Regions from separate parts of the Serratia sp. TSA_7 genome, predicted to be linked through region 1. Evidence: riboswitches for the same ligand, from Rfam matches in the RefSeq annotation. Region 1 holds a riboswitch; each other region holds the start of a gene.
What was found. Region 1 has a riboswitch for thiamine pyrophosphate ahead of thiM (hydroxyethylthiazole kinase). Riboswitches for the same ligand answer to the same signal wherever they lie in the genome.
Positions count from the first base shown of each region.

Region 2: linked by a shared signal. The riboswitch ahead of ACUTQW_RS08895 (TenA family protein) and the one ahead of thiM (hydroxyethylthiazole kinase) in region 1 are both predicted to bind thiamine pyrophosphate.
Region 3: linked by a shared signal. The riboswitch ahead of thiC (phosphomethylpyrimidine synthase ThiC) and the one ahead of thiM (hydroxyethylthiazole kinase) in region 1 are both predicted to bind thiamine pyrophosphate.

Region 1 is NZ_JBQZFU010000007.1:122,130-129,374, forward strand. It holds gene srlD (sorbitol-6-phosphate dehydrogenase) at 1-288, shown strand, start outside; gene gutM (transcriptional regulator GutM) at 334-690, shown strand; gene srlR (glucitol operon DNA-binding transcriptional repressor SrlR) at 774-1,547, shown strand; gene gutQ (arabinose-5-phosphate isomerase GutQ) at 1,540-2,511, shown strand; gene ACUTQW_RS19840 (inhibitor of vertebrate lysozyme family protein) at 2,558-3,016, opposite strand; gene thiD (bifunctional hydroxymethylpyrimidine kinase/phosphomethylpyrimidine kinase) at 3,103-3,903, opposite strand; gene thiM (hydroxyethylthiazole kinase) at 3,900-4,694, opposite strand; TPP riboswitch at 4,731-4,822, opposite strand; gene ACUTQW_RS19855 (GNAT family N-acetyltransferase) at 4,891-5,316, shown strand; gene ACUTQW_RS19860 (glycoside hydrolase family 68 protein) at 5,395-6,645, opposite strand; gene ACUTQW_RS19865 (class I SAM-dependent methyltransferase) at 6,992-7,245, shown strand, end outside.
Region 2 is NZ_JBQZFU010000001.1:1,869,837-1,877,081, forward strand. It holds gene gap (type I glyceraldehyde-3-phosphate dehydrogenase) at 1-967, opposite strand, end outside; gene ACUTQW_RS08880 (GlxA family transcriptional regulator) at 1,048-2,022, opposite strand; gene ACUTQW_RS08885 (SDR family NAD(P)-dependent oxidoreductase) at 2,100-2,834, opposite strand; gene ACUTQW_RS08890 (LLM class flavin-dependent oxidoreductase) at 2,862-3,884, opposite strand; TPP riboswitch at 4,044-4,146, shown strand; gene ACUTQW_RS08895 (TenA family protein) at 4,209-4,889, shown strand; gene ACUTQW_RS08900 (ABC transporter ATP-binding protein) at 4,886-5,626, shown strand; gene ACUTQW_RS08905 (ABC transporter permease) at 5,623-6,390, shown strand; gene ACUTQW_RS08910 (ABC transporter substrate-binding protein) at 6,417-7,245, shown strand, end outside.
Region 3 is NZ_JBQZFU010000008.1:7,221-14,465, reverse strand. It holds gene ACUTQW_RS20450 (thioesterase family protein) at 1-27, opposite strand, end outside; gene thiH (2-iminoacetate synthase ThiH) at 406-1,539, opposite strand; gene ACUTQW_RS20440 (thiazole synthase) at 1,539-2,318, opposite strand; gene thiS (sulfur carrier protein ThiS) at 2,320-2,520, opposite strand; gene ACUTQW_RS20430 (HesA/MoeB/ThiF family protein) at 2,517-3,266, opposite strand; gene thiE (thiamine phosphate synthase) at 3,271-3,909, opposite strand; gene thiC (phosphomethylpyrimidine synthase ThiC) at 3,902-5,845, opposite strand; TPP riboswitch at 5,961-6,084, opposite strand; gene ACUTQW_RS20415 (Rsd/AlgQ family anti-sigma factor) at 6,124-6,627, opposite strand; gene nudC (NAD(+) diphosphatase) at 6,727-7,245, shown strand, end outside.

The DNA of each region.
Region 1 (7,245 bases):
ACCCAGTCGTTGGCGCTCGATCTGGCGGAATACGGCATTACCGTGCATTCACTGATGCTCGGCAACCTGCTGAAGTCGCCGATGTTCCAGTCGCTGCTGCCGCAATACGCGCAAAAGCTGGGGATCGAGCCGGATCAGGTCGAAAAATATTACACCGACAAGGTGCCGTTGAAACGCGGCTGCGACTATCAGGACGTGCTGAACACCCTGCTGTTTTACGCCAGCGACAAAGCGTCTTACTGCACCGGCCAGTCGATTAACATCACCGGCGGCCAGGTGATGTTCTGATGTGATCGCCTCCCCCTCCACCCGGAGGGGGATTAAGGAGGCATTATGACTCAAGCATTGGTTATCTTCGCCGTACTGGCCTGGCTGCTGCAAATCGGCCTGGGCGGGTGGCAAATCCGCCATTTCAACCGCGCCTTCGATCGCCTGTGCCGGCAGGGCACCGTCGGCGTCGGGCGCTCCGGCGGCCGTTTTCGACCCCGGGTCGTGCTGGCGCTGGCTTTCGACGCCGAGCGGCGAGTGTGCGGCAGCCTGATGATGCGCGGCCTGACCATCTTCGCCCGGCCGCAGCCACTCACCCATTTGCACGGCCTGCATCAACAGGATTTGCGCCCGGATGTGATCTTCCCCGAGGATCGTGCATGCCGGACTGCACTATCGTTAGCGATTGCCCCTAAATCATGATATTTTCACATTAAAAGACATTACCTTTCATATTGAATTATTCGTTGAAGGGAAATGCTCACCTCTTGTGAACGGGAATCGCGATGAAACCAAAGCAGCGGCAGGCCGCTATCCTTGAATATCTGCAGCGGCATGGCAAAACGGCAGTGGACGCCCTGGCCGAGCATTTTTCCACTACCGGCACCACCATCCGCAAGGATCTCACCCTGCTGGAAGAGGAAGGCGAGGTGATCCGCACTTACGGCGGCGTGGTGCTCAGCCGCGACGACGGCGACCAGCCGATCGACCGTAAAACCCATATCAACAGCGAAAAGAAACGCCAAATCGCTTACGCCGCCATCAAGCTGATTAACGACGGCGACTCGTTGATTTTCGACGCCGGCAGCACGGTGCTGCAAATGGTCCCGCATCTGGCGCAGTTCAATAACATCACGGTGATGACCAATAGCCTGCATATCGTCAACGCGCTGGTGGAGCTGGACAACGACCAAACCATCCTGATGCCCGGCGGCACCTACCGCAAAAAATCGGCCTCGTTCCACGGCAGCCTGGCGGAGTCGGCGTTCCAGAAGTTCAGCTTCGACAAACTGTTTATTGGCGCGGACGGGGTCGATCTCAACGCCGGCGTCACCACCTTTAACGAGGTGCACAACGTCAGCAAGGCGATGTGCGAGGCTGCCAGCCGCATTATCCTGCTGGTGGATTCGTCGAAATTCGGCCGCAAAAGCCCGAACGTGGTGTGCGACCTGAGCGCCGTGGATACGCTGATCACCGATAAAAACATCAATCCGGATTACCTCGCCGCGCTGCAAGCGAAAGGCATCAATATCATTCTGGTAGGAGATTCCGATGAGTAACGCTACTGCCCTGCTGGCCTTTGCCCGCGAAACGCTGGAAATTGAGCTGACCGAAGCGCAGCGCCTGCTGGCGCGCCTGGACGACAATTTCGTCTGCGCCTGCGAACTGCTGTTGAACTGCCGGGGCAAGGCAGTGATTTCCGGCATCGGCAAATCCGGTCATATCGGCAAAAAAATTGCCGCCTCGCTGGCCAGCACCGGCACACCGTCGTTCTTCGTCCACCCTGCGGAAGCGCTGCACGGCGATCTCGGCATGATCGGCGCCGACGACGTGGTGGTGTTTATCTCCTATTCCGGCCGCGCCAAGGAACTGGATTTGATCCTGCCGCTGCTGGCGGAAAATAACATCCCGGTGATCGCCATTACCGGCGGCAAAGAGTCGCCGCTGGCGCTGGCCGCCGCCTGCGTGCTGGACATCAGCGTCGAACGTGAAGCCTGCCCGATGGGGCTGGCGCCCACCTCCAGCGCGGTCAATACGCTGATGATGGGCGACGCGCTGGCGATGGCATTGATGCGCCAACGCGGGTTCAACGCCGAAGACTTTGCCCGCTCCCATCCGGGCGGCAGCCTGGGGGCGCGCCTGTTGAACCGGGTACACCACCTGATGCGCACCGGCGATCGCCTGCCGCAGGTCAGTGAAAACGCCAACGTGATGGAAGCGATGCTCGAACTGAGCCGCACCGGGCTGGGGTTGGTACCGGTGTGCGATGCGCAGCAAAAAGTGGTGGGGGTGTTTACCGACGGCGACCTGCGCCGCTGGCTGGTAAAAGGCCATAGCCTGCAGGATGCGTTGGGCCAGGCGATTACCCGCCCCGGCTACCGTTTGCCGGAACAGTGGCGCGCCGGAGAAGCGCTGGAGGCATTGCACGAACAGCACATCAGCGCCGCGCCGGTGGTCAATCTGGATGGCGTGCTGGTGGGCGCGATCAACCTGCACGATCTGCATCAGGCCGGCATCGGCTGAGTGCGTGGCCTCAGGGCGCAGGCAATGAACTGCGCCCCAGGTCGTTTTATTTCCAGTCGGGATTGCTCTCGAACTGTTTTTTCAGCAGCGCCTTCATGTCTTCGTTCGGCTTGCCCAGCCATTGGTACTTGGCGTATTTCTTTGGATGATCGATCGCTTCCGGTTTGTTGGCGACCTCTACCCGCACGCCCCAGGCCTGGGATTTGTCTTCTTTAAACGCCACAATCAAAAAGTTGTTGGCGCAATCGTGCGGCTTGCACAGATTACCCACCAGGTAGTTCTGCCCCTTCCAGCTCAGGCTTTGCGCCGGAGTGGAAGTGCCCATCCCCTTGCGCGCCCAGCCCGGCAGGCGAGCCTGCCCCTTCACCATGTTCTGCCAGCTGGTTTGATAACCCGGCTGCTGGATCACGTCCGAGGTGGTGACAATCTGCTGGGCAACGCTGCCCGCACTGAGGCTGAGTAACGCGCCGAAGATGGCGCAGCGAAGTGCGTTTTGTCCTGTCATGGCCTTCTCCCTTGGTTAAATCCGCTCGTACCCGGCAAACGCCGGGCATGGATCCAGTCTGACCACAACAACGGCAAAAAGTTGAATCACCACCACGCGTGAAAATGATGCACCGGCCCGATGCCGTGCCCCACTTCCAGGGTATCTGCCTGCTGCAACGCCTTTTGCAGATAGTCCTTGGCGGCGGCGACCGTGCCGGCCCAGTCTTCATGGCGCGGGCGCAGCGCAGCCAGCGCGGCGGAGAGCGTGCAGCCGGTGCCGTGCGTATGACGAGTCGCTACGCGCGGTGCAGTGAAGCGCAGTTCCTGCTCTGCGCTGAACAACCAGTCCGGGCTTTCGTTTTCGCTGAGGTGGCCGCCCTTCATCAGCACCGCCTGGCACCCCATGGCCAGCAACGCCCGGCCCTGTTCGCGCATCTGGTGCTCATTTTCCGCCGGGGCGCACGCCAACAGAGCCGCCGCCTCCGGCAGGTTCGGCGTGATGATCGACACCTGCGGCAGCAGTTCGCGGCGGATAGACTCTACCGCCTCCGGCGCCAGCAAGGGATCGCCGCTTTTCGCCAGCATCACCGTGTCCAGCACCACGAACGGCGGCCGGTAATGCCGCAGGCGTTCGGCCACCGCCTGCACGATATCGGCGTTGGCCAGCATGCCGATCTTGGCGCTGTCGATGCGCACGTCGCTGAATACCGAATCCAACTGGGCGGCGACGAACGCCGGATCGATGTTATATACCGACTGCACGCCACGGGTATTTTGCGCCACCAGCGCGGTGATCACGGAAGTGCCGTAAGCCCCCAAGGCAGAAAAGGCTTTCAGATCGGCCTGGATGCCGGCGCCGCCGCTCGGATCGGTGCCGGCGATGGTCAAAGCGTTAATCCGTTTCATTGCAGCTCCTCCGCACGCAGTTGATACAGGGCGTCGAGGAACGCCGGGGTAAAGCTGCCCGGCCCCGCAGCCCGGTGCGTGGCCCGCTCGCCGCAAAGCGACATCACCCGGCAAGCGGTCGCGACGTTGTCCAGCCGATCGCCCGGCAGGCTGCAAAATGCCGCCACCACCGCCGAAAGCGCGCAACCTGTGCCCACCACCCGCGTCATCAGCGCATCGCCACCGGCGACCGCCCAGTCGCGCCGGCCATCGGTGATGTAATCCACCACGCCGGTTACCGCCACCACCGCGCCGCTGAGCTGCGCCAGTTCTCGTGCCGCCGGCAAAGCCGCCAGCGAGTCGTCGGTGCTGTCTACGCCGCGCCCGGCGCTCTGCCGGCCGCTCAGCGCCATAATTTCAGACGCGTTGCCCCGGATCGCCGCCGGCTTCTCGCCCAGCAAACGACGGGCAAAGGCGGTGCGGTACGCCAACCCGCCTACCGCCACCGGATCCAGCGTCCAGGGCGTTCCCGCCAAATTGGCGGCTTCTACCGCCGCCAGCATGGATTCGGCGCGCGAGGCATTGAGAGTACCGATATTGATTAACAGGGCACTCGCCATCTGGCTGAACTGCGCCGCTTCGGTCGGTTCCACCACCATCGCCGGGGAAGCGCCAAGCGCCAGCAATACGTTAGCCGTCAGCTCCTGCACCACTTCGTTGGTCAGGCAGTGAATCAGCGGGGGCTGTTGTTTGAATTGGGTCAGACAGGCCGCGGCGCGGGCGCCGGGTAAAGCATCAGGTCGAGCGAACATATTCCTCCCAACCGGCGTTCAAGAAGGCAGGTACCGGTTGGGGCACCGAGACTTCCCTACGCTGGCATAATCCAGATCAGGTAATACGGGTAAAATCTCAGCCCCTTGGGGCACCCCGAGTCAAGGAGGCCATTATTGGGGTTGCTGCCGGTGAGGTCAATCGCGCTATAGTGTCAAAAAATAAAAAGGAGCTGCCATGCAAATAAGACCCTACCGAGAAGCCGATCGTCCGTTCTTGCGCACCCTTTATCTGGCTGCGCGCAAGGCGGCGTTCACCTGGCGCGATACCGAAGATTACCGGCTGGAGGATTTCGACCGCTCGACGCTGGGCGAGGATATCTGGGTGGCGGAAGATCAGGGAAAACTGCTGGGATTCGTGTCGATTTATCGCCAGGATAACTTTATTCACAACCTGTATGTCGATCCTCACTTGCCGCCACGCGGCGTCGGCACGGCCCTGCTGCAAGCGGCGGAACGAACCTTTACCGCCATCGGCTCGCTGAAATGCCTGGTGAAAAACGAGAAGGCGCTGGCGTTTTACCATAAGCATGGCTGGCAAAAGATAACCACCGGCAACGACGGCGGCGAAGAATACTACCTGCTGCACTCGCCTAAAAAATAGCCTCATCCGCTGTGAGCCAAACCTGAAAAGGCCTGACATCGTCAGGCCTCTGGAGCGGCTCAGGCTACAAGCCGCAGGTTACCCTTGCAAAACGATATCCTGCATTGCAGGGATATAACCGTAATCATAGACCTCGCGTACAAAGGAACGGTCGCCTTCCAGCACAATCCGTACCGTTGGCGCCTCAGTTCCGCCGATACGGTAATCCTCGCCGACGGTCGGCACGCTGTCGATAAACGACGTCACCAAACCATTCGGCATCACGCAATGCGAATACGTCTGGAAAGGCTGTTCCGGCGGGTTACCCAGTACCAGACCTGAGGCGTTCATCGGCGTGTAAGGCCCGGTCAGACGATCGCTGACGAAACCGTACACCCCATCCGGCCCGGTCAGACCTTCGGCATAGGTGAATTTATGGCTGATGGTGAACAGGTAATACTTGCCGTCCTGGAACACATAGTGCGGACGTTCGGTCTGATCGTTGACACCCACCGCCGTGACCAGCGGCGGCAAAATCTCCCACTCTTCACCGCTGTGATCCTTCGCCACCGCCAGGCCGATGCAGCCCACCTGGAAACGTGCGCCGCCCACCGCTTCATGGCCCGGCGGCACCAGCCCCAACTCATCCGGGCCAACCACATGCGAACCGCGATCGCCGGCTACGTTGCCTTCGAACACCATATACAGCTTGCCATCCTGCGGATCGATAAACGGGCTTGGGTCACGGAAGTTCCAGTAGGCATTCTGCGCTTCGGTCTGGTAATACACCCCATCGGCCTCGAACAACGATTTCACCTCGTTGAAGTCCTGCAGTTGCACGCCGTCATCCGACGTCACAATGCGACCGCGCACTTTGGCAATGGTGGCACCCGGCGTCACGCAGGTGTAATACAGGTCGATGTCGCCTTCGTTATTCAACAGGATCGGGGTACCGGCCCATTCACGCGTCGTCGGTGAAACCCCTTCCGCCATCACCCGGCCGCCGAAGATCCAGTCTTTGCCGGTACGGGAATACCAGTAACACATGCGTGCACGGCCGTGGCGATCTTCCCAGTCACGCTTGATGTCGTAATTGCCATTGCCATCAATATACTGCGGGTCATGCGGATGGCGATCGGCGGTCAGCGTCAAAATCACTGACCAGCCGTTGACGGAGACCACGGTGCCATCCAGGGTGCGCAGCGGCATGGTGTCCCAGATGAACACGCTGTCGCTCATTACCGGAAAATCGGCGCTCACCAAAGGTTGCGTGGTGGTCGGATCCTTTTCGTTAACTTTCAGCGCCTCTGCTCGGGTCCAAATGGTCGGTTTGTAATTTACGTTTGTCATAATGATTTCCTCTTAGCAAGTAAGCTCCCCCATGCCGGGAACGACGGCGGCAGGAGCGGTGAGCGCGGCAAAATGTGACGCGCTGCGGCTGATGAGTGGCCGTGCCGCTATATTGCTAAATCGGTTTGGCTAATGCATGCGGTTAGGTTTGTGTGAGGCGCCAGACAAACCCTAAAGGTAAGAATGGCGAAATGAGTGGGATAAGAGAAAGAGGCAACCAAGTCAGCAGCTGTGAGCCGAGAACCTTTCAGCACTGCCCTGCGCCCATGCAACAATGCGAATGGATTTCATTTGCGTTAAAGATTATCCTCCGGTTTACCTCTTACAGGCTATTCAAGGAATGGACATGCAACATCAAACGGATACCCGTTTCCCGGACGCTGCGGCGGCAGACTACGATCGCCGTATTCTGACGCTGGTACCCGGCTATCAGTTCGCCCAGTCGCTGCTGACCGCCACCCTGGCACAGGCGTTACCGCCGCAAGCCCGGCTGCTGCTGGCCGGTTGCGGCACCGGCAACGAACTGATTGCGTTGGCGGGCATCGGCCCGCAATGGCTTTTCAGCGCCGTGGAACCTTCCGCCGGCATGCTGGCGGCTGC
Region 2 (7,245 bases), on a different contig from region 1:
GGTTGGAGAAACCCCATTCGTTGTCATACCAGGCCAGGATCTTGACCAGCTTGCCGCCGATAACCAAGGTAGACAGCCCGTCGATAATGGACGAACGCGGATCGCCTTTATAATCGCTCGACACCAAAGGTTCATCGCTGTAGCCAAGGATCCCCTTGAGCGGCCCCGACTCCGCCGCCTGGCGGAAGGCGGCGTTGATTTCTTCGCTCGTCGCTTCGCGTTTCAAGGTCACCGTTAAATCAACGATAGACACCACCGGGACCGGCACCCGCAGCGAGTAGCCGGTCAGGCGGCCATCCAGCTCCGGGATCACCTTGCCGAGCGCTTTGGCCGCGCCGCTGGAGTAAGGCACAATCGACTGAGCGGCAGCGCGCGCGCCACGTAAATCTTTTTCCGGCTGATCGTGCAGTGCCTGGCTATTGGTGTAGGCGTGGGTGGTGTTCATCAGGCCGTATTCAATGCCGAAGGTCTGATGCAGCACCTGCGCGGCAGGCGCCAGCCCGTTGGTGGTGCAACTGCCGTTACTGACCACCCGATGCCTGGCCGGATCGTAATCCTGATGGTTAACGCCCATCACTATGGTGATGTCGTCGTTCTTGGCCGGCGCCGAGATGATAACGCGCTTGGCACCGCCTTTCGTGATGTGCACCTCGGCCTGGCTTTTGTCGGTAAAAAAGCCCGTCGCTTCGATCACGATGTCGACGCCGACGCTGTTCCACGGGATTGCGCCAGGATCTCTTTCAGAGAAAACATGAATCGGCCGGCCATCCAGCTGCAGCTGGTTTTCACCGGCCTCGACGCTGGCGGCCAAGGTGCCTGACAGCGAGTCGTATTTCAGCAGATGCGCCAGAGTTTTGCTGTCGGTCAAATCGTTGATCGCGACAACCTGAAAGTCACTGCGCCCTAATGCCGCACGTAAAACATTGCGCCCGATTCTGCCGAAACCGTTAATGCCTACTTTGACCATGATCTACCCCTTCGTTATTGTCTCTGCCTGCCAATCTAGCCGGGAGAGACACATGGCGCAAATGACGTTTATAGATCAATTTACGCCAAATTGCGCGAATGGAAACGATCGCGGTACTCGGTAGGCGTCAGTTGCAGGTTTCTTTCGAACACGCGCCGCAGGTTGAGGCCATTGCCGAAGCCGGTGGTCACGGCGATATGCTCGATGCCTTCCGCACTCTGCTCCAGGCGCTGCCGGGCGGTATGCAAGCGCCCTTCTTCGACGAATTTGGCGGGAGAGATGCCGGTCTCGCGGGTGAAGACGCGCGTAAAGTTTCGCGGGCTCATGGCGACCCTTTCGGCCAGTTTCTCAACGGAAAGATCGCCGTCCAGGTTTTCCAGGATCCAGGACTGGAGATCGCGGATCGGGCCAGGCGTTTTGGCCTGATTCAACGGATAGCGGCTGAACTGCAACTGCCCGCCGGGGCGACGAAGAAACATCACCAGATCTTGCGCCACTTCGCGTGCCTGAATAAAACCGTAATCGTCTTCCACCAGCGCCAGAGTGAGATCGAAACCGGAGCTGACGCCGCCGGAGGTCCAGACGGGCCCGTCCTGAACGTAGATCGGCCCGTTTTCGACCTTCACCTTCGGGAAACGAGATTGCAGGGTATCCAACAAGCGCCAGTGCGTCGTCGCCCGGCGCCCTTCGAGCAAACCGGCCTCGGCAAGCAGCAGGGCCCCACCGCAAACGGAAGCGATACGGCGTGCGTTGGGGGCGGCGCGACGCAGCCAGCCTGCGACAAACGCGCCTTCTTCCTCGGTCGCCCCCTTTCCGGTGACAATGACAGTGTCACGTTCCTGTTCAGGGTCGAGATCGGCAAGGCGGTGATCGGCCAGCAAATTCAATCCTGATGACCCATGCACCACCCGATGAGATTGCGTGGTGGCGACCTCAATCCGATAGAGCGGAGCGTCGTTGGGCCTCAAGCGGTTGGCTTGCATCAGGATATCGGCGATACCCGCCGACTCAAACAGCATGCCCCCTTCGGGGACGATAATCAGGAATGTATGCATGGCTTTAAAATACAATTTGAGCAAAATAAGTCAATAACGCGCATTTCATGCCACCCTGGCCGCCACCGATTTTCCGCTCAGGATATCGCCAGCGCAACGCCGGTAACGCGTTCGAGTTCCGCCAACAGCGCATCCTGAAAAGCCGGATCGCCCGCGGCGGCATGCGGCTCCAGACGGCGCTGGTGATGCCAATAACCGCCGGAAACGCCGGCCTGCGCATCTTCGCTGGTGACCAGCCACTCTTGCGTCAGGTGCCCCAGGCGCAGATCGCCGGGCGCATTTTCGCCGCCCATTTTGGTCGGCACCCAGCCGGGATCGACCGCGCTACTGACCACGCCCGGCCAACGCCGGGCTACGGCGGCGGCGAGCGCCGTCACCCACAGTTTGCTGTCCGAATAGGAGACGGCCGCGTGCCCGCGCCAGTCCACCTTTTCCAACGCGGCGCGGCCGTCAAAATGCATGCTGCTGCTCAAATACACCAAACGCGACGGGCGAGCGATAAGCGCCGTCAGCAGATAAGGCGCAATCACGTTGACCGCCAACACCTGCGGCCCGGTGAAGACACCGGCATTGTGAATGACCGCATCCGGACGCCCGATGCGGTTCACCTGTTCGGCCACCTCTCGGGTCTGCTGCAGATCAGACAAATCGCCGGTGACCGCCAGCGCGCCGCGGTCCAGCAAATCGCGCACGCCGTGAAGCCGGCCTGGCTCGCGCGCGTGAACGATCACCTGATGCCCTTCGCCCAGCAAGGTTTCCGCTGCCGCGCGCCCCAGCCCGTCCGCCGAGCCGGTAATGAAAATACGAGACATGGCCAGCTTCCTTTTATTGTTGAGACATCAACGCCAGCCCAGCGCCGGAGCGACATGGGTGAGGATCGACTCAATCACGTGCGCGTTGTAATCGACGCCCAACTGGTTAGGCACGGTTAACAGCAAGGTGTCCGCCTCGGCAATGGCTTCGTCCTGCGCCAGCTGTTTGATCAGTTCTTCCGGTTCGGCGGCGTAGCTGCGGCCAAAAATCGCCCGGGTTTGCTGGTCGATATACCCGACCTGATCGCCTTCCTTGCCGCTGCCGCCGAAGTAGCTGCGGTCCTGCTGGTTCAACAGCGCAAAGATGCTGCGGCTTACCGACACGCGCGGTTCACGCGGGTGGCCCGCCTCTTTCCAGGCGGCGCGGTAAGCGCGGATCTGCTTGGCCTGCTGAATGTGGAAGGGCTCGCCGGTTTCGTCGTTTTTCAGCGTCGAGCTTTGCAGGTTCATCCCCAGTTTTGCCGCCCACACCGCCGTGGCGTTGGAGCTGGCCCCCCACCAGATGCGATCGCGCAGGCCGGCGGAAAAAGGTTCGATGCGCAGCAGCCCCGGTGGATTGGGGAACATCGGCTGCGGGTTCGGCTCGGCAAAGCCCTCACCGCGCAGCGCGTCGAGCAACACCTCGGTGTGGCGACGGGCCATATCGGCCTCGGTCTCGCCTTCTGCGGGCGTATAGCCAAAATAGCGCCAGCCTTCGATAACCTGCTCGGGCGAACCGCGGCTGATGCCGAGTTGCAGCCGTCCGCCTGAAATCAGATCGGCGGCTCCGGCGTCTTCCACCATATAAAGCGGGTTTTCATAGCGCATATCGATCACGCCGGTGCCGATCTCTATGCGCTGGGTTTTGGCGCCGACGGCGGCCAGCAGCGGGAACGGGGAACTGAGCTGGCGGGCGAAGTGATGCACGCGGAAATAGGCGCCATCCGCCCCGAGCTCCTCTGCGGCGACCGCAAGATCGATGGATTGCAGCAGCGCATCCGCCGCCGAACGGGTGCCGGACTGTGCCGAAGGCGTCCAGTGACCAAAAGAGAGAAAACCGATCTTCTTCATGGGAGTGTTCCTCAGAGTCAACATTACCGGATTACAGTGCAAAAATGCCGCCGCCGGTGCCAGAGAAATCGTCGCGAACCGCACTAAACGAACCGATTGCCGCTCCCGTCGTTCCCCCTCGTCCGAGCATTGTAATCAAAAAGCAAATATCGTATAACAGGCTCCTCCGAGGGGTGTCCTGTTACGGGCTGAGATGGCGCAAGCCGAACCCTTTGAACCTGATCTGGGTCATGCCAGCGAAGGGACGGGTCGGCAATCACTCCCTCGGTCATTGCCTGTTCATACCTCAGCGCGCCCGGATCTCCACTCACTTTTGGAGGTCCCATGTTTACTCCCCTTTTCGATAACGGTCTTTACGGCCGGCTGCGCCAACAGGCAGGCCCGGACTGGCAGGACTACGTTGCTCATCCTTTTATTCGGCAACTGGCCGCCGGCACGCTGCCTGAATCCGCGTTCCGCCGCTATCTGACCCAGGATTATCTGTTCCTGATCCACTTCGCCCGCGCTTACGCCCTGCTGGTGAGCAAGCTGCGCACGCTGCCGGAGATGCGCGCGGCCACTGCTTCGCTCAATGCCATCGTCGCCGAACTGCCTTTGCATCTGGCTTACTGCGCCGGTTGGGGGCTGGGCGAACCCGAGATTGCCGCCGAACCCGAGGTGGCGGAAACCCTGAACTACACCCGCTATGTGCTCGATATCGGCCACTCCGGCGATGCGCTGGATCTGCTGGCGGCGCTGATGCCCTGCGTCGCAGGCTATGCCGAGATTGGCTTGCGCCTGCTTGACGACCCGGCGACGGTGATGGAAGGCAATCCTTACGCCTCGTGGATCCGCAACTATGGCGATAAAAACTATCTGGCCGGCGTGCAGGCGGCCCTCGACCTGCTGGAGAGCGTGGGCCGGCAGCGTGGCGCAGAAAGCCGCTTTGCCGAGCTTGCGGGGATTTTCACCACCGCCACCCGGCTGGAGTCCGCCTTCTGGCAGATGGGGTTGAACGCCTCATGAGTGACCGCATCGCGCCGCCCGGCATTCAGGTGCGGGATCTCAGCCTGCGTTTTGGCCGGCAGGTGATTTTCGATCGGCTGAGTTTTGATATCGCCGGCGGCAGCGTTGTCGCCCTGCTCGGCGCCAGCGGCGCGGGCAAAACCAGCCTGCTGAAGATTATCGCCGGGCTGATGCGGCCCACCGCCGGCGAAGTGACCGGCAGCGATGGCCTGCCGATAGCCGGCCGCATCGCCTATATGGGGCAAAAGGACCTGCTCTATCCGTGGCTGACCGTCGCCGAAAACATCAGCCTCGGTGCGCGGCTGCGCGGTGAAAAAACCGACCGGGAATGGGCCGGGCATCTGCTCGAGCGCGTGGGGCTGAGCGGTTACGCCAAAGCCCTGCCCTCGGCGTTGTCCGGCGGCATGCGCCAGCGCGCCGCCATCGCGCGCACGCTGTATGAACGCCAGCCGATTGTGCTGATGGACGAACCCTTTTCGGCGCTGGACGCCATCACCCGCGCCATGATCCAAACCCTGGCGGCCGAGCTGTTGGCGCAGCATACCGTGCTGCTGATTACCCATGATCCGATGGAGGCCTGCCGCCTGAGCCATCGCCTGCTGGTGCTCTCCCGCTACCCTGCCGGCATTGACGATACGCACGTCATCAGCGGCCTGCCGCCGCGCGCGCCGGACGATCCCCATCTGCTGAAAAGCCAGGGCGAGCTGTTGCAGCAACTGATGAGGGCCGCCGAATGAAGCTACGGGTTGAAAACCGCCTGTCGCGGGTGCGCCGCAGCCTGACGGTGTTCGCCGGTTTACTGCTGCTGTGGTGGCTCATCACGTTGGGCGATATTCCCGCCTTTTTGCTGCCTTCCCCCTCTGCGGTGGCGCAGGCGCTGTGGAGCGGGCGCGCCTATCTTGCTTATCACACGCTGATCACCGCCTCGGAGATTGCCTGCGGGCTGGGGATTGGGGTATTGCTCGGCGCCGCGCTGGCGCTGTGCATGATCTATTCGCCCCGTCTGCAACGCTGGCTGATGCCGCTGGTGCTGACCAGCCAGGCGATACCGGTGTTTGCGCTGGCGCCGCTGCTGGTGCTGTGGTTCGGCTTCGGCATGAGCGCCAAAGTGGCGATGGCGGTACTGGTGATCTTCTTCCCGGTCACCTCCGCATTCTTTGATGGGCTGCGCCGGGTCAATAACGATTATCTCGATCTGGCTCGCACCATGGGCGCTTCCCCCTGGGCGCAACTGCGCCATGTGCGGCTGATGGCGGCGCTGCCGGCCTTTGGTTCCGGGTTGCGCATGGCCGCCGCCGTCGCGCCCATCGGCGCGATTATCGGCGAATGGGTCGGCTCGGCGGAAGGATTGGGCTACGTGATGCTGAACGCCAACGCGCGCATGCAGACCGACGTCTGCTTTGCCGCGCTGTTTATTCTGGTGCTGATGACCGTCTTGCTGTGGATGACGGTGGATGCGCTGCTGCTGCGCCTGATCGACTGGGCGCCGGAAAACGACTGATAACTTTTTAACGACTGGGGTAAGAAATGATCAAGCAAACCTTCTGCGGGCTGATGCTCAGCGCCGCTCTGGCCGGCAATGCTGCCGCCGCCGAAAAACTGACGCTGGTGCTCGACTGGTATATCAATCCCGATCACGCACCCATCATGGTGGCCGAGCAAATTGGCGCCTTCAAGGCCGAAGGCCTCGAGGTCAAGATTGTGCCCCCTTCCGATCCGGCGCTGCCGCCGCGCCTGGTGGCGGCAAAACAGGCCGACCTCGCCATTACCTATCAGCCGCAATTGCACTTCTTCGCCGATCAGGGCCTGCCGTTGGTGCGCGTGGGCACCCTGATTAACTCGCCGCTCAATACCCTGATGACGCTGGATAAAAGCATCACCTCGCCGGCGGATCTCAAAGGCAAAAAAATCGGCTATTCCGTCAGCGGCATCGAGCAGGCCACGCTGGCCACCATGGCCAAGCATGCGCATCTCGACCCGAACGACATGAAGCTGATTAACGTCAATTTCCAACTGACCAGCGCCCTGTTGGCGGGCCAGGTCGATGCGGTAATCGGCGGTTATCGCAACATTGAAGCGCTGGAGCTGAAACTGCAGGGGAAAAATCCGGTGGTGTTCAACGTCGAGGACTACGGCGTGCCGGCCTATGACGAACTGATCATCGTCGCCAACCGCGACGCGGTAGCCGAGCCGAAGATCAGGAAATTCCTCGCCGCGCTGAAAAAAGGCAACGATTATCTGCAGGCTCACCCACAGGAAACCTGGCTGGCCTTCGCCAAAACCCATCCGGAGCTGAACACCGAACTGAACAAGCAGGCGTGGCAAGCGAGCTTGCCGCTGTTCGCCACCGATCCGG
Region 3 (7,245 bases), on a different contig from region 1:
CTGGTTGGTCAAAGCGTCCATCGACATACGCGGTTTCCAGCACGATGAGAGTAAAACCCAGATCAGTCGCAGATACAGATTCATAGTGGTTATCTCGCAGAGTTATCAGACCGCGTCGGCGATCAGACTTTAAATGTGGTCCAACCAGTTTATTTTGTCAAAAGACCGGCGAGATGAATGCGGGAGGAGTCAAATATTAGGAGGTCCCGGAGTCGCGCGGGAGGGTATCCGGCGCGATCCGGGGGTTGGTAAGCAGAGCCGTTGAGAAAATAGCGGCTCCGGCTGGTGCCGGATTCGGAAGCCAGCATCGCCACTATAGCCGCGCTGATTTCCCATACCAGCAGCCTCTGCAGGCTTTGCGCGGTGCTTCCATGGCATTTCCAACGGTGCTGCAAAGATTGCAAATTACTGCGTGTTACGCCCCAGATATCCGTCCCAGTCTTTCCATACCGGCTGCAAACCGGCGTCGCTGATAGCTTGCGACACCTGTTGCGGTGTGCGGCCGTCGTGTGGTTCGAACTGTTCCAGTTCAGGCGGCACATCGTCGGCATAGCCGCCGGGTTGGGTTTTGGAGCCGGCGCTGACGCTGTTGATCGCTACCGGGATCATATGATCACGGAAGAACGGCGACTCGCGTGTCGACAGAGACAGCTCTACGTCAGGAGCGAAAAGGCGAAAGGCGCAGATTAACTGTACGAGTTGCGGTTCGCTCATGATTGATGCCGGTTCGATGCCGCCGGCGCAGGGACGCAGGCGCGGGAATGAAATTGAGTAGCGGCTCTGCCAGTATGTTTGCTGGAGATAGAACAGGTGTTCGGCCAACATGTAGCAATCGGTGCGCCAGCTATTGGAAAGCCCGATTAGCGCGCCAAGGCCGATCTTGTCGATCCCCGCGCGGCCGAGACGATCCGGCGTGGCCAGCCGCCAGTGAAAGTCCTGTTTCTGGCCGCGCAGGTGATGTTGTTGGTAAGTGGAAGGATGATAGGTTTCCTGGTACACCAGCACACCATCCAACCCCAGCGTTTTCAGCTCGGCATATTCCTCCTGCGCCAACGGCTGCACCTCCATCATCAGCGAGCTGAAGTGGGTGCGGATCGCCGGAATATGATCGCGAAAATAGTTCATGCCGACCTTGGTCTGGTGTTCGCCGGTGACCAGCAACAGGTGCTCGAAACCCAATGCCTTAATCGCCAGGCATTCGCGCTCGATCTCGGTAGCATTGAGCGTTTTGCGTTTGATGTGGTTACCCATCGAGAAACCGCAATAGGTGCAGTCGTTGGCGCACAGGTTGGACAGGTACAGCGGCACGTAGAAGCCGACCACGTTGCCAAAGCGTTGGCGCGTCAGCTGTTGTGCACGCTGCGCCAGCGGCTCCAGGTAGGGCGCAGCTGCGGGTGAGATCAACGCCATAAAGTCTTCACGCGTCAATTTTTCCGCATTGAGCGCCCGTTCGACATCCAGCGCAGTTTTACCGTTGATGCGCAGCGAGATATCGTCCCAATCGAGCTGTTGCCAGCGGCTACTGAAATCATCTGCCATCACAACGCCTCCCCAGGTTGGCTAAGGAAGGCGGTCAGTGGGCTGGAGGCCACTGCATTGCGGCTGCGGCCACCCAACCCGGCCTGGCGAGCCAGCTCACCGGCTTCCAATGCCAAACGGAACGCGCGTGCCATTTGTACCGGGTCGCGCGCCACGGCGATTGCCGTATTCACCAGCACCGCATCGGCGCCCAGTTCCATCGCCTCCAGCGCATGGCTTGGCGCACCGATGCCGGCATCGACCACCACCGGCACTTTGGCCTGTTCGATAATGATTTCCAGGAAGTCGCGGGTCCGCAGCCCGCGATTGGAGCCTATCGGTGCGCCGAGCGGCATCACCGCTGCGCAGCCCACCTCTTCCAACCGTTTACACAACACCGGATCGGCGCCGCAGTAGGGCAATACCACAAAGCCCTCTTTAACCAGCGTTTCAGCCGCTTTCAAGGTTTCAATCGGGTCCGGCAGCAGATATTTCACGTCGGGATGAATTTCCAGTTTTACCCAATGGGTGCCAAGCGCCTCACGCGCCAGTCGGGCGGCAAACACGGCTTCAGCGGCGGTTTTGGCGCCCGAAGTATTGGGTAACAGGCGCACGCCCAACTGTTGAAGTGGCGCAAGAATGGCATCGTTGCCGCCGCGCAGGTCAACGCGCCTCATCGCCATGGTCACTAGTTGCGAGCCGGAGGCTTGCAGCGCGTCCAGCATCAGCGCAGGGGTGGCGAATTTTCCGGTGCCGGTAAACAGGCGTGAGGTAAAGGTGGTATCGGCGATTTGCAGCATGTCAGCCTCCGGCAATCGCTTGAAACAGCAGGATGTCATCACCGTCCTGCACCTGGTGGTTAGCCCAATCGGCGCGCGGGATGATAGTTTGGTTAATCGCCAGTGCGGTGCCTGGCTGGTGGCGTTCCAACTGCTCAAGCAGGGCGGTGACGCTCAGTGGTTGCGCCAGTTCCAGCGGTTGGTCATTCAGCCGGATTTTCATGCCGCGCCTCCGCATACCGGGCAGGTGCTGGCCTGGCTGAGCTGCAATGTACTCCAGCTTTGCTGCTTGCCGTCGAATAGCCGCAACTTGCCGCTGAGCGACGAGGGCATGCCCGCCAGCATTTTTATCGCCTCGAGCGCCTGCAGGGTGCCAATGACGCCAACTACCGGGCCGAGCACGCCTGCGGTGCGGCAGTTGCGTTGCGGTTCGGTTTGCTCCGGGTACAGACAGGCGTAGCAGCCGTGGGCATAGGGCGGTTCAATCACCAGCAACTGGCCGCTGAAGCCGACCGCGCTGCCGCTGATCAGCGGTTTGCCGGCGGCGATACAGGCGGCGTTCACCTCATGGCGGGTTGTCATGTTATCGCTGCAATCCAGGATCAGATCGGCGCGCTCCACGGCATCTTGCAAGGTTTTTCCCTGCAGACGCTGTTCCAGCGCGATGGATTCCACCTGCGGATTCAGCGCCTGCAACTGACGCTGCGCCAGAGCGGCTTTGCTTTTGGAGACGTCGGTACTGCGGTAGAGGATCTGACGCTGCAGGTTGGTGATATGCAGCGTATCGTCATCGGCCAACAGCAGCGTGCCGACGCCGGCAGCGGCCAGATAGAGTGCGGCGGGGGAACCTAGTCCCCCCAGTCCGACCAGCAAAACCGACGCCTGTTTAAGCTTTTCCTGGCCTTGCGGGCCCACGTCCTCCAGCAGCAGCTGGCGGCTGTAGCGCAGAAATTCTTGATCGTTAAGCATCGAATCACTCCTTGCCTTCGATCAGTTGCAAAAGCTGCGCGGTGGCCACACGCCAGTCCAGAGCCTTGGTGATAGCGCTGACTACGGCTACACTGCCGACGCCGCAATCCAGCACTGCCGCCACGCGATCAATCCCGATCCCGCCGATCGCTACCGTTGGGTAGTCACCCAGCCCGGCGACATGGCGTTTCAGCTCAGCCAGGCCTTGAGGTGCGGAAGGCATCTCTTTGGTTTGGGTTGGGAAGATGTGTCCCAGCGCGATATAGGAGGGTTTAACTGCGATTGCCCGGGCTAATTCGGTATCGTCATGGGTGGAAACGCCAAGCCGTAATCCTGCCCGATGGATCGCCGCCAGATCGGTGGTATCCAAATCTTCCTGACCGAGGTGCACGCCATAGGCGCCGTGCTTAATCGCCAGTTGCCAGTAGTCGTTGATAAACAGCCGGGCGTGATATTGCTTGCCGAGGGCTATGGCGGCGGCGATATCATCCTCGACTCGCTCATCCGGCAAATCCTTGATGCGCAGTTGGATCGTGGTTACGCCCGCCTCCAGCAGGCGGGCAATCCATTCAACGCTGTCGACGACCGGGTATAACCCCAACCTGTGCGGCGTGGCGGGGAAAGGCGTGGCGATATCAGTCATTGTTCATCTCCTCCTGCAGGTTACCGACGCTGTGGTACAGCTCGCTGCCCCGTGAACGGAACTCGGCCGACATCTTCTCCATACCGGTTAGCTGCACCTCTATCGGCTTGGCTGCTTCCTGCGCGGCGGCGTAGTCGCGCACCTCTTGCGAGATCTTCATCGAGCAGAACTTCGGCCCGCACATTGAGCAGAAATGGGCGATTTTGCCGGACTCCTGCGGCAGGGTTTCGTCGTGATAGGCACGGGCGGTGGCGGGATCGAGCGCCAGATTGAACTGATCTTCCCAGCGGAATTCGAAGCGAGCTTTGGACATGGCGTTATCACGGATTTGCGCACCTGGGTGGCCTTTGGCCAAGTCAGCAGCGTGGGCGGCGATCTTGTAGGTGATCAATCCCTGCTTCACGTCTTCTTTGTTCGGCAGGCCCAGGTGTTCCTTCGGCGTTACGTAGCACAGCATGGCGCAGCCGAACCAGCCGATCATCGCGGCCCCTATGCCGGAGGTGAAGTGGTCATAACCGGGTGCGATATCGGTGGTCAATGGGCCTAAGGTATAGAACGGCGCTTCATGGCAGTGTTCCAGCTCTTCGGTCATGTTGCGGCGGATCATCTGCATCGGCACGTGACCTGGGCCTTCGATCATCACTTGCACGTCATATTCCCAGGCGATTTTTGTCAGTTCGCCCAGCGTGTGCAGCTCAGCGAACTGCGCTTCGTCGTTGGCGTCCTGAATCGAACCGGGGCGCAGGCCGTCACCCAGCGACAGCGATACGTCGTAGGCGGCACAGATTTCACAAATTTCGCGGAAGTGTTGATACAGGAAGTTTTCCTGATGATGCGACAGGCACCACTTGGCCATGATCGAACCGCCACGAGAGACGATGCCGGTCAGGCGTTTGGCGGTCATCGGCACATAACGCAGCAGCACACCGGCGTGGATGGTGAAGTAGTCGACGCCTTGCTCCGCCTGCTCCAGCAGCGTATCGCGGAACATTTCCCAGGTCAGGTTCTCGGCCACGCCGTTCACTTTTTCCAGCGCCTGATAGATAGGCACCGTGCCGATCGGCACCGGGCTGTTACGCAGGATCCATTCACGGGTTTCATGGATATAGCGGCCGGTGGACAAATCCATCACGGTGTCTGCGCCCCAGCGGGTTGACCACACCAGCTTCTCCACTTCTTCTTCGATCGACGAAGTCACTGCCGAATTGCCGATATTGGCATTGACCTTCACCAGGAAGTTACGGCCGATGATCATCGGTTCGGATTCCGGGTGGTTGATGTTAGCGGGAATGATGGCGCGGCCGGCGGCCACTTCCTGGCGAACGAATTCCGGCGTGATGTTTTGCGGCAGGTTGGCGCCCCAGCTTTGACCGGGATGCTGGTGGCGCAGCACTTCGCCGCGGATACGCTCGCGGCCCATGTTTTCGCGGATGGCGATGAATTCCATTTCTGGGGTGACGATGCCGGCGCGAGCGTAGTGCAACTGGGTGACGCATTTGCCCGGCTGCGCCTTGCGCGGCAGCGGCAGATGTTCGAAGCGCAGATGATCCAACCCTTCGTCTGCCAGACGCTGCTGAGTGAACCCTGAACTGACGCCTTTGAGGGCTTCGGTATCGCCACGTTCTTCGATCCAGCCGGCGCGCAGTTTCGCCAGGCCGCGATGCACATCGAGCTCGGATTGCGGATCGCCGTACGGGCCGGCGGTGTCATATACCGGGATAGCTTCGTTCTGCTCGTATTGCGGGTTGTCTTTGTCACCGCCAATCAGCGTCGGGCTGAGCTGGATTTCGCGCATCGGGACCCGCACATCGCTGCGCGAGCCTTGCAGATAGATGCGGTGTGAATTGGGAAAGGATACGCCTTGCAGAGTGTCGATAAACTGCTGGGCTTCTTCGCGCTGTTCTTTACGGGCGCGCGGTTTTTTAACGTTAGACATAGCAAATTCCTACCAGTGTGATGAGTGGGGAAAATTGCTTGTCTGGAGCTCGGAGGGAGTAATGATACTGGCCGGCAAGGCGGAGGTATCCCCGTTCGGGAAGCCCTGCCAGTGGCGATAGATTACTCTTGTTCCCTTCGCGGGTATTAACCCGATCAGGTTCCGCGGATCCCGAATTAACGGTCTCAGCCTGGCCAATTTGATGAGCAAATCAGCGCTAGGCACTCCGACAAGATGCCCTCCAGTATAGGAGGGTTAATAAAAAAAACTACAAAATTCTAACGCGTCTGATCCACCGCTTTATCCGGCAGAGGTTGCTGCGAGGCTTTGGTCGCCAGTTGGATCAGCTTATCTTCCAGGGCAAAGCGTGCCTCAAGTGTTTCACCGATATCCGAGAGCGCCCGGTGGAATTCCATGCACACGTCCTGATCGATATCTACTTCGGTATAGCGATCGTGGAAAGTCATGATCTGCTCGGTATTGACCCAAAGTTTGGGATAGATGTTTACCGATAGCGACATTTTCGGACTGGGTGCGGCTTCCACTTGTTTGATAATTCTGTCATAGATATGAAAATGCCCGGCAGAGAGATAATCCACCAAATTATGGCAAAAGTTCTCCAGCGCTTTTTCATTCAGCGGCGTATGCTTTTCTTTGTTCGGTTTGATGCCCACGAGGGTGCAATAGGCGACGAGCAACTGCTTGCGCGCCTGAAGCCATTGATCAACTAATTCATTACTACCACCAACGCGCTGAGTCAGGCTTTCCAAACGGTTGAGCATGTTTGACTCCGTAAGTAATAAAAAGTAACAGTAAGTTATTAAAATGTAACAAGGCCGATTTGTAGAGTGCCAGTGAAGCTGAGGTTGTGCAACAACGATATGGAACTTGCATTAACGGGTAATGAAAATGGCTGGTGGATCGTCAGCCATGAAAGCAAACTTTGGTTACCGCGCGGTGAATTGCCGTTCGGTTCGGCGTCGTCGTTTTCCCTGCAGGGGCGAATGGCGCGCACCATTGGTGAATGGGAAGGGCTGCCGGTGTGGTTGGTGCGCCAGACGATGCCGCAGGATATGGGCTCGGTGCGTCAACTGCTCGAACTCGATCGCGGGTTGTTTCAGCTTGCCGGGCGCGGCGTGCAACTGGCCGATTTTTACCGCTCTCATCGCTTCTGCGGTTATTGCGGCCATGAGATGCACCTGAGCCGTACCGAGAGCGCCTGCTTGTGCGGTCACTGTCGGGAGCGTTACTACCCGCAGATTGCACCCTGCGTGATCGTCGCTATTCGGCGTGACGATGAGATCCTGCTGGCGCAGCATGTGCGTCATCGCGGCGGCATTCATACTGTGCTGGCCGGTTTTGTCGAGGTCGGCGAAACGCTGGAGCAAGCGGCCGCACGC